Regions from separate parts of the Mesorhizobium humile genome, predicted to be linked through region 2. Evidence: predicted binding sites of a transcription regulator. Region 2 holds the regulator's gene; the other holds the start of a gene.
What was found. The regulator LexA, encoded in region 2, represses DNA repair genes until DNA is damaged. The targets are predictions, from matches to a motif close to TGTTCNNNNTGTGTTCNG.

Region 1: the regulator LexA is predicted to act here: its motif matches at 2,006-2,023, upstream of parE (DNA topoisomerase IV subunit B).

What each region holds. Positions count from the first base shown of each region.
Region 1 is NZ_JAVIIV010000025.1:28,320-32,744, reverse strand. Features, by position in the region: gene RFM52_RS27945 (type II and III secretion system protein family protein) at 1-885, opposite strand, end outside; gene cpaB (Flp pilus assembly protein CpaB) at 914-1,834, opposite strand; gene parE (DNA topoisomerase IV subunit B) at 2,089-4,143, shown strand; gene RFM52_RS27930 (FUSC family protein) at 4,186-4,425, shown strand, end outside.
Region 2 is NZ_JAVIIV010000008.1:110,733-115,157, reverse strand. Features, by position in the region: gene RFM52_RS14470 (AMP-binding protein) at 1-718, shown strand, start outside; gene kynU (kynureninase) at 734-1,981, opposite strand; gene lexA (transcriptional repressor LexA) at 2,438-3,172, shown strand; gene RFM52_RS14455 (ComEC/Rec2 family competence protein) at 3,213-4,425, opposite strand, start outside.

The DNA.
Region 1 (4,425 bases), on a different contig from region 2:
GCTGATCTTGCCATTGTCCTCGGAGACCGGGATCGGGAACTCGCCGCCGGCAAGGAAGCTCGCCGTCTGGCCCGAACGCGCAATCAGGTTCGGTTCCGCAAGCCGCCGCGCCAGGCCGCGCTCCTCCAGCGCCTTGATGGCGATGTCGATCGAAACGCCGTTCGACAAAAGGCTGCCGATGATCTCACCGGTTCCGGCCCCCGTCACGCTCCCCCCGTCCGGGTTCAGCACGACTTTGCGGTTGCCGATGCCATAGGCGAAATTGGCGGAGTATTTGGCGCCGAGGTCCTGGCCGGCCTGACGGTTGATCTCGACGAAGCGGACGTTGAGCTGCACCTGCTGCGAGGACGAGATGTTGACCGAGTTGATGACTTCCTCATTGCCGGAAAAGCGCGACGCGATCTTGCTGGCCTTATCGGCGGCGACCGCATCGTCGGCCTCGCCCGACAGCACGACGCGGCCGTTCGCCGAACCGACCTTGATCTTGGCGTCGGGCACGCTGGCGCGGATGGTGCTGGCCAGCTGGTCGGTATCCAGCGTCACCTCGATGTCGATGGTGCCGACAAGCTGCTTGTTCTGGTCGAAGAGCGCAATGCCGGTGGTGCCCAGATTGTTGCCGAGCACGTAGAAGGACTTGTCGGTCAGCGGATTGACGTTGGCGATCTCAGGATCGCCGATGACGATCTGGTAGAAGGCGGCGCTCGTCATGATCGTCTTGGGCTTGCCCTTGGCAACCTTGATCGAGGCGTTCTTGTTCGCCGAGACATAGACGATTTCATTGTCCGCCCTTGCCGGCCCGGTGACGCCAAGCATTGCCGCCGCCAGCGCTATCGCGCCGAGAAGACGCCATCCCCCGGTCGTCCGAAATGCATCAAACCCGAACATCTTGCCCCGTCCCGCCGGTCCCCACCGGCTATTGCTGCAGTTCCTGCGGCGGTTCCCGTGAAGGAACCTTGTATTCCTCGACCTTGTCGCCGCGCGTCACGATCACCGTCTTGAATTTCGGCTTGTCCTCATCCTTCGTCACCGCGTTGACGAGCGAGGCGGCGCTCGCCTGCGCGTTTGCGGCAACCGACCCGCCGAAGGAGGAGATGGTCGTAAGCCCGCCTTTGCTGGCGCTGGCGTCAGCCGCGGAACGCAAGGACAGCGACAAGGAGCCGACGGTGCGAGCGAGCGCCACTTTCTGCGCCCCTTCATTGGTCACCTCGAGGGTCACGGAATTGGCGACCTGCGGCTCGGTCTTGCGTTCGTCGGTGCCCTGTCCGACCGAAAGCACCTTGGCGTCGGACACGACGATCTCGGACGTGACGGTCGAGCCGGCGGCGCCCTGCGCATTCTTGGACACTTCCTGGATATCCCCCGCGTCGCGCGTCAGCACGACGTCGACACGGTCTCCCGGCGTGATGAAGCCGCCGACGCCGGCGATCTCATCGGTACGGATGGTGACGGCCCGCATTCCCGGCGACAGCATGTTGGAAAGGGTGGCGCGGCCGTTTGGCCCCGACAGCTTGGCGAGCAGCACCGGTTCATTGACCTCGATCGGCGACAGCACCACCCGGCTGCCGTCCGCAAGCAGCTTATCGATGGTCGGGAAAGCGCCCTGCGGCAGGGAATCTTGCGGCCACGGAATCTCGGCGAGCTGCGGCCGTCCGAGCTCCATGCCGTAGCGCAGCGGCGCTTGAGCCACCACGATGGTCTTTAACTCGACCTTGGGTTGCTGCGGGGCTTCGACCGTGACGACCTTGACCTCGGGCTGAGCCTTCGCCTGGCTCTTGACCCAGAAATCCGCCGCAAAGATCGAGATCGCGCCGAAAACGGCGGCGATGCCGATCATGGGTATGGCCCTGCCCCTCACAACGAAACCCCTGACGCCCGTGGTCTTTTGTTGGTTAGGCCTCACGCTAGGCATTAATGTTAAAGAATAAGGAACACCGGGCCTCACGGACCGCCCTATTTCGGCCGGCTTGGTTATCGAATGGTTTTGGAATAAGAGACAGTTTGATCCCTGAACGGAACAGGAACTCGTTCGCCCGTCAAAAGCGTGGCAGTATCGAGACGTGATTCGCATTACCGGACGCTAGGCCCAGCATGGACGACAGCAACGACCTCTTCGGCAAGATGGAAAAGCCGGCACAGCCGGTGCGCGCGCCCTCGCGCCCGGCCGATCCGCTGGTTCAGGCCGCGAAGCGCTTGACCGCCGCCCGTGATGGCAGCGAGGGCTACAGCGCCGCCGACATCGAGGTTCTGGAAGGGCTGGAGCCGGTGCGCCGCCGTCCAGGCATGTATATCGGCGGCACCGACGACAAGGCGATGCATCACCTGTTCGCCGAGGTCATCGACAATTCGATGGACGAAGCTGTTGCCGGTCACGCCACTTTCATCGACGTCGAGCTTTCCGCCGACGGCTTCCTGACCGTCACCGACAACGGCCGCGGCATCCCGGTCGATCCGCATCCGAAATTCAAGAAGCCGGCGCTCGAAGTCATCATGACGACGCTGCATTCGGGCGGCAAGTTCGACTCCAAGGTCTACGAGACCTCCGGCGGCTTGCACGGCGTCGGCGTTTCGGTCGTCAACGCGCTGTCCGACCACCTCGAGGTCGAGGTCGCGCGGGGTCGTCAGCTCTACCGCCAGCGTTTTTCCCGCGGCGTCCCGGTCAGCGGTCTTGAGCATCTCGGCGAGGTCCACAATCGCCGCGGCACCAGGACCCGCTTCCATCCCGACGAGCAGATTTTCGGCAAGGGCGCCGCCTTCGAACCGGCGCGGCTTTACCGCATGACGCGCTCGAAGGCCTATCTGTTCGGCGGCGTCGAGATCCGCTGGACCTGCGATCCGTCGCTGATCAAGGACAAGGACCAGACGCCGGCCAAGGCCGAGTTCCATTTCCCAGGCGGCCTGAAGGACTATCTCAAGGCGACGCTCGGCGACGAATTCCAGGTCACGCGCGAGGTCTTCGCCGGCAAAGGCGACAAGCAGGGCGGCCACGGTTCGCTCGAATGGGCGGTGACCTGGTTCGGCGGCGACGGTTTCCTCAACTCCTATTGCAACACCATTCCGACCCCCGAAGGCGGCACGCATGAGGCCGGCTTCCGCAATGTGCTGACGCGCGGGCTGCGCGCTTATGCCGATCTGATCGGCAACAAGCGCGCCTCGATCATCACCACCGACGACGTGATGATCTCGGCCGCCGGCATGCTGTCGGTGTTCATCCGCGAGCCGGAATTCGTCGGCCAGACCAAGGACAGGCTGGCGACGATCGAGGCGATGCGCATCGTCGAAAACGCCCTTCGCGACCCGTTCGACCACTGGCTGGCCGACAATCCGCAGGAAGCCTCGAAGCTTCTGGAGTGGGTCATCGCGCGCGCCGATGAGCGCGTGCGCCGCCGCCAGGAAAAGGAAGTCTCGCGCAAGAGCGCGGTGCGCAAGCTGCGCCTTCCGGGCAAGCTCGCCGACTGCACGCAGAACGCCGCCGCCGGCGCCGAGATCTTCATCGTCGAGGGTGACTCGGCCGGCGGCTCGGCCAAGCAGGCGCGCGACCGCGCCAGCCAGGCGGTGCTGCCGCTGCGCGGCAAGATCCTCAACGTCGCCTCCGCCGGCAACGACAAGCTCGCCGCCAACCAGCAGATTTCCGACCTCATCCAGGCGCTCGGTTGCGGCACGCGCTCGAAATACCGCGACGAGGACCTGCGCTACGACCGCGTGATCATCATGACCGACGCCGACGTCGACGGCGCGCACATCGCTTCGCTGTTGATCACCTTCTTCTATCAGGAGATGCCGAACCTGATCCGCGGCGGCCATCTCTACATGGCCGTGCCGCCGCTCTATTCGATCAGGCAGGGCGGCAAGGTCGGCTACGCCCGCGACGACGCGCACAAGGACGAATTGCTGCGCACCGAGTTCACCGGGCGCGGCAAGGTCGAGATCGGCCGCTTCAAGGGCCTGGGCGAGATGATGGCCTCGCAGCTCAAGGAGACCACGATGGATCCGAGGAAACGCACGCTTCTGAGGGTCGATGTGATCGACGCCGAGCAGGCCACCAAGGATGCCGTCGACGCGCTGATGGGCACCAAGCCCGAGGCGCGCTTCCGCTTCATCCAGGAACGTGCCGAATTCGCCGAGGCGGACGTGCTGGATATCTGATCGCCTGCTGGTCCATAACAGTCTCCGGCACGGAGAACCGATGTGACCTGGACGCGGTTGAAAGAGCTTGTCGAGACGCCGCTGAGCGGCCTGACGCAGCCGACCCGTTCGGACTGGATTTTTGCCCTGCGCACGGTTTCGGCCGGACTGATCGCGCTGCTTGTCGCCTACGCCCTGAAGCTCGACCATCCGCAATGGGCGATGATGACGGTGTTCATCGTCGCGCAACCAGTCGCCGGCATGGTGCTGGCAAAGGGCTTCTACCGGCTGCTCGGCACACTG
Region 2 (4,425 bases):
GGACGAAGGCGCCGACCTGTCTTCGCTGCGCGTCGCCGTGTCTGCCGGCGAAACGTTGCCCGCTCCCGTCTTCGAAGAGTGGACGCGAAAGACCGGCAAGCCGATTCTGGACGGCATCGGCGCCACCGAGATGCTGCATATCTTCATCTCCAATCGCTTCGACGACATGAAGCCCGCATCGACCGGCAAGCCGGTGGGCGGCTACGAGGCGCGCATCGTCGACGAGGAGATGCGCGAGTTGCCGCATGGCGCGACGGGAAGGCTGGCGGTGCGTGGGCCGACAGGTTGCCGCTACATGGCCGACGATCGCCAGAAGGACTATGTGCGGGATGGCTGGAACCTGACGGGCGACACCTTCGTGCAGGACGAAGACGGCTTCTTCCATTTCGCCGCCCGCTCCGATGACATGATCGTCAGCGCCGGCTACAACATTGCCGGGCCGGAAGTCGAGGCCGCGCTACTGTCGCATCCGGATGTCGCGGAATGCGCCGTCATCGGCGCCGAGGACGCCGAACGCGGCCAGATCGTCGAGGCGCATGTCGTGCTGGCGCCGGGCGCGGCGCCGGATGCCGCGACGGTCAAGCGTCTGCAGGATCACGTCAAGGCAACGATCGCGCCCTACAAATACCCGCGCTCGGTGAAGTTCATCGCCGCCTTGCCCAAGACCCAGACCGGCAAGATCCAGCGCTTCCGCCTGCGCGCCGAAAAGCCCCATTGAGCGAGAAAGCCCGATTCAGGTGACGGCCTCCTTGACCGCGAAGCGCGCTTCCCGCCAGACGCCGGTGCGCAGGATGTCTTCCAGCACTTCGACGGCCTCCCAGACATCCCGATAGCCGACATAGAGCGGTGTGAAGCCGAAGCGGATGGTGTATGGCGCGCGGAAATCGCCGATCACGCCGCGCTCGATCAGGGCGCGCATCACCTGGTAACCGTGCGGATGGGCGAACGACACCTGGCTGCCACGCTCGGCGCCATCGCGCGGGCTTTCCAGTTCGAGGCCGAAGGCGCCGCATCGGGCTTCGACAAGCCGGATGAACAAGTCCGTCAGGGCGATGCTTTTGTCGCGCACGGCATTCATGTCGACCTTGTCCCAGAGGTCCAGCGCGCCCTTCAGCGCCCGCATCGACAGCACCGGCTGTGTTCCGCACAGGAACCGGCGGATGCCCGTGCCGATGGCGTAGCCCTGCTCGAACGCGAAAGGCCGGGCGTGCCCCCACCAGCCGCTGAGCGGCTGGCGAATGTCGCCGTGGTGGCGATTCGCGGCATAGATGAAGGCGGGCGCGCCCGGGCCGCCATTGAGATACTTGTAGGTGCAGCCGACAGCGAAGTCGGCACTCGAACCATCAAGATCCACCGGCAACGCGCCTGCCGTATGGCAGAGGTCCCAGACGATCAGCGCGCCGGCTTCGTGGGCCTTGCGCGTCAAGGCCGCCATGTCGCGCAACCGGCCGGACTTGTAGTTGACGTGGTTGACCAGGATGACCGCGACTTGGCTGTTGATCAGTTCCTCGATCGTCGGGGCGTCGACACCTTCGAGCCGCAGCACCGTACCAGGACGCGTGGAGGCCACGCCCTCCGCCATGTAGAGATCGGTCGGAAAACTGTCGCCCTCGGCAACGATCACGGATCGGTCGGGCCGCATCGCCAGCGCCGCATGCAGGACCTTGTAGATGTTGATCGACGTCGTATCGCAAACGACGGTCTGTCCGGCCGCCGCGCCGATCAGTCGCCCGAGCCGGTCGCCCAGTTCGACAGGCATTTGGAACCAGCCCGCGGTATTCCAGGCGCGGATAAGATCATGCGCCCATTCGCGCGTTGCCGCTTTCTCGATCTCGTCGAAAACCTCGGAGGACGCCGCACCCAGCGAGTTGCCGTCGAGATAGATCACCCCTTCCGGCAGGATGAAGCGATCGCGCAGGGCGCGCAGCGGATCCGCGGCATCCATCGCCTCGACTTCAGCACGGCCAGGAATTCCCCTCATCGCGTTACCGCCTCCATCTCGACCCAGCGCCGCTCGCAAATCGCCAGACGGCCAACGGCGGTTGTCTCACCCCAGTCGGCGTCGGGGCAAGAACCTTTCGTCCTGTGTTAGATGGTCCATAGACCGCGAGAACAGAGAACCGGCAAATCGCCGAAGTTGGCATTTTGGGTTCGTTTCGTTCACGGTGCAGCATGCGCAAAGGGTGGTCCACGCGGTCCGACCCGCGCTTTCGTGATGGCGCTGCCTGCTGTTTCAACTTAGGCAGTGCTGCAAAATCGAGCGGAATCAATGCCACCGCCCTACTGGCGGCGGCTGGCGTCCTCGAATGCAACATTGTTTCGGCAGCCTTAAGAAATTCATTAAACTTTAAACGGTTGCGGAACACAACTGGAACAGATAGTGTTTGTTCTGGGTTTGTTTTTCCGATTCTGGTTTCAGAACCCGTGGGGGCCGCCAATGCTGACGCGCAAACAACATGAACTCCTGATGTTCATCCATGAACGCCTGAAGGAGAGCGGGATTCCTCCATCCTTCGACGAGATGAAGGAGGCGCTCGACCTTGCCTCGAAGTCCGGCATCCACCGGCTGATCACGGCGCTGGAAGAGCGCGGCTTCATTCGCCGGCTGCCGAACCGGGCGCGCGCCCTCGAAGTCTTGCGCCTGCCCGACTCGATCGCGCCTGGCCTGAATGCCGCGAAGAAGTTCTCGCCAAGCGTCATCCAGGGCGGCCAAGGCAATCTTAACCGCCAGGTCAAGCCGGCAGCGCCCTCGCGCACGCCGACACCCAGCAATGACGACGACGCTGTTTCGGCCGTATCCATTCCGGTGATGGGCCGCATTGCCGCCGGCGTGCCGATCGACGCCATCCAGCACCAGACGCACTCGATCTCGGTGCCGCCGGACATGATCATGGGCGGCGAGCACTATGCGCTGGAGGTCAAGGGCGACTCGATGATTGAGGCCGGTATCTTCGACGGCGACACCGTCATCATCCGCAACGCCAATACGGCAAGCCCGGGCGAGATCGTGGTGGCGCTGGTCGACGACGAGGAAGCGACCTTGAAGCGGTTTCGCCGCAAGGGTGCCTCGATCGCGCTCGAGGCCGCCAACCCGGCCTATGAGACCCGTATCTTCGGACCGGATCGGGTCAAGGTTCAGGGCAAGCTCGTCGGACTTATCCGTCGCTACTGAGCAGAACCGCGCGGCGGTCTTCGCCGGGAATGCGTGACATCTATTCTGTCGGCTGCGGCGCGGCCGCCGGCTTTTCCGGTCGTTGATAGGGCGGCAGCCCCCTCGCCTCGCGTGTGTATTTCCGCTGCTCGTGCCAGGGACGATATGGCTCGTCGACCGCGTAGCGAACGGTTGGCCGGGCGGTCGCCGATTGCGGATCGAAGAAGATGGCGGCGCTGCCGTCGCGCGCCAGCTGCCGCTTGGTGACGACGAGCACGCGCGGATCGCGGCATGGGTTGTAGGCCGTTGCATCGTTGATGACGATGAGATCTGCGAACCCGCAGGCCGGTCGGGCGCTGCCGCGGTTCTCGGCAAGCGCGACGATGGCGCCGGAAGGATGCCGGCCGATGCAGAGGTCTCCGGTGCAGTAGAAGGGCGAGCCAGGCGGCAGGTCGACGGGATCGGCGATGTCGAGGGCGTCCTTGGCGAACGTCTCCGGCGGCACGATATCCTCGGCTTTCAGCGCTCGTTTCCAGTTGTCGGTGGTGAACTCGTTGGAGCGCGCGCGGTTGATCGCAAGCTCGCCGCCTCCGATCGGCATCGCCACCAGATGCGCGTCCTCCGAGACAAGCACATCCGGCGTGCGGACATGGGGAATGGCCAGCAGCGCCGCGAGCGCGAAGGGTACCGCGGCAAGCCTGAGCCACGTGGTCGCCATCGTTGCGATGACCAGCGCGACCGTCGCCAGCAGCACCGACTGGATCGAGATCAGCCCGACGGCGTCGACCGGTGAGCGCTCGGATATCCACGCCGAAATGGCGATCATCGCCGTCAGGCCCTTGCCCATGACAAAGAGGAAGGGACCGTCGAAGCCGAAGGGCATGGCGAGCGCGCTCAACACGGCGAACGGCATGACGATCAGCGAAACGATCGGCATGACCGCCAGATTGGCCAGCAGGCTGAGCGGCGACACGCGCTGAAAATGCCAGATCGCAAACAGCAACGTCGCGCTGCCTGCGATGAGCGACGTTATGGCGGCGCCGCCCACGCCAACCGCCAGTTTTTGCGATACGAACCCGAGAAACGAACGCCTTGCCGGCGGCGCTGTCGTTTTGCCGGCGCGATAGTCGGCAAAGCCGGCATAGGCGCCGACAAGCGCAGCGGTGGCGGCGAAAGACATCTGGAAGCTCGGGCCGACCACTTCGTGCGGCGAGACCAGGATGACGGCGATGGCAGAGATCGCCAGGTTGCGCATGGTCAGCGCCGCGCGGTCG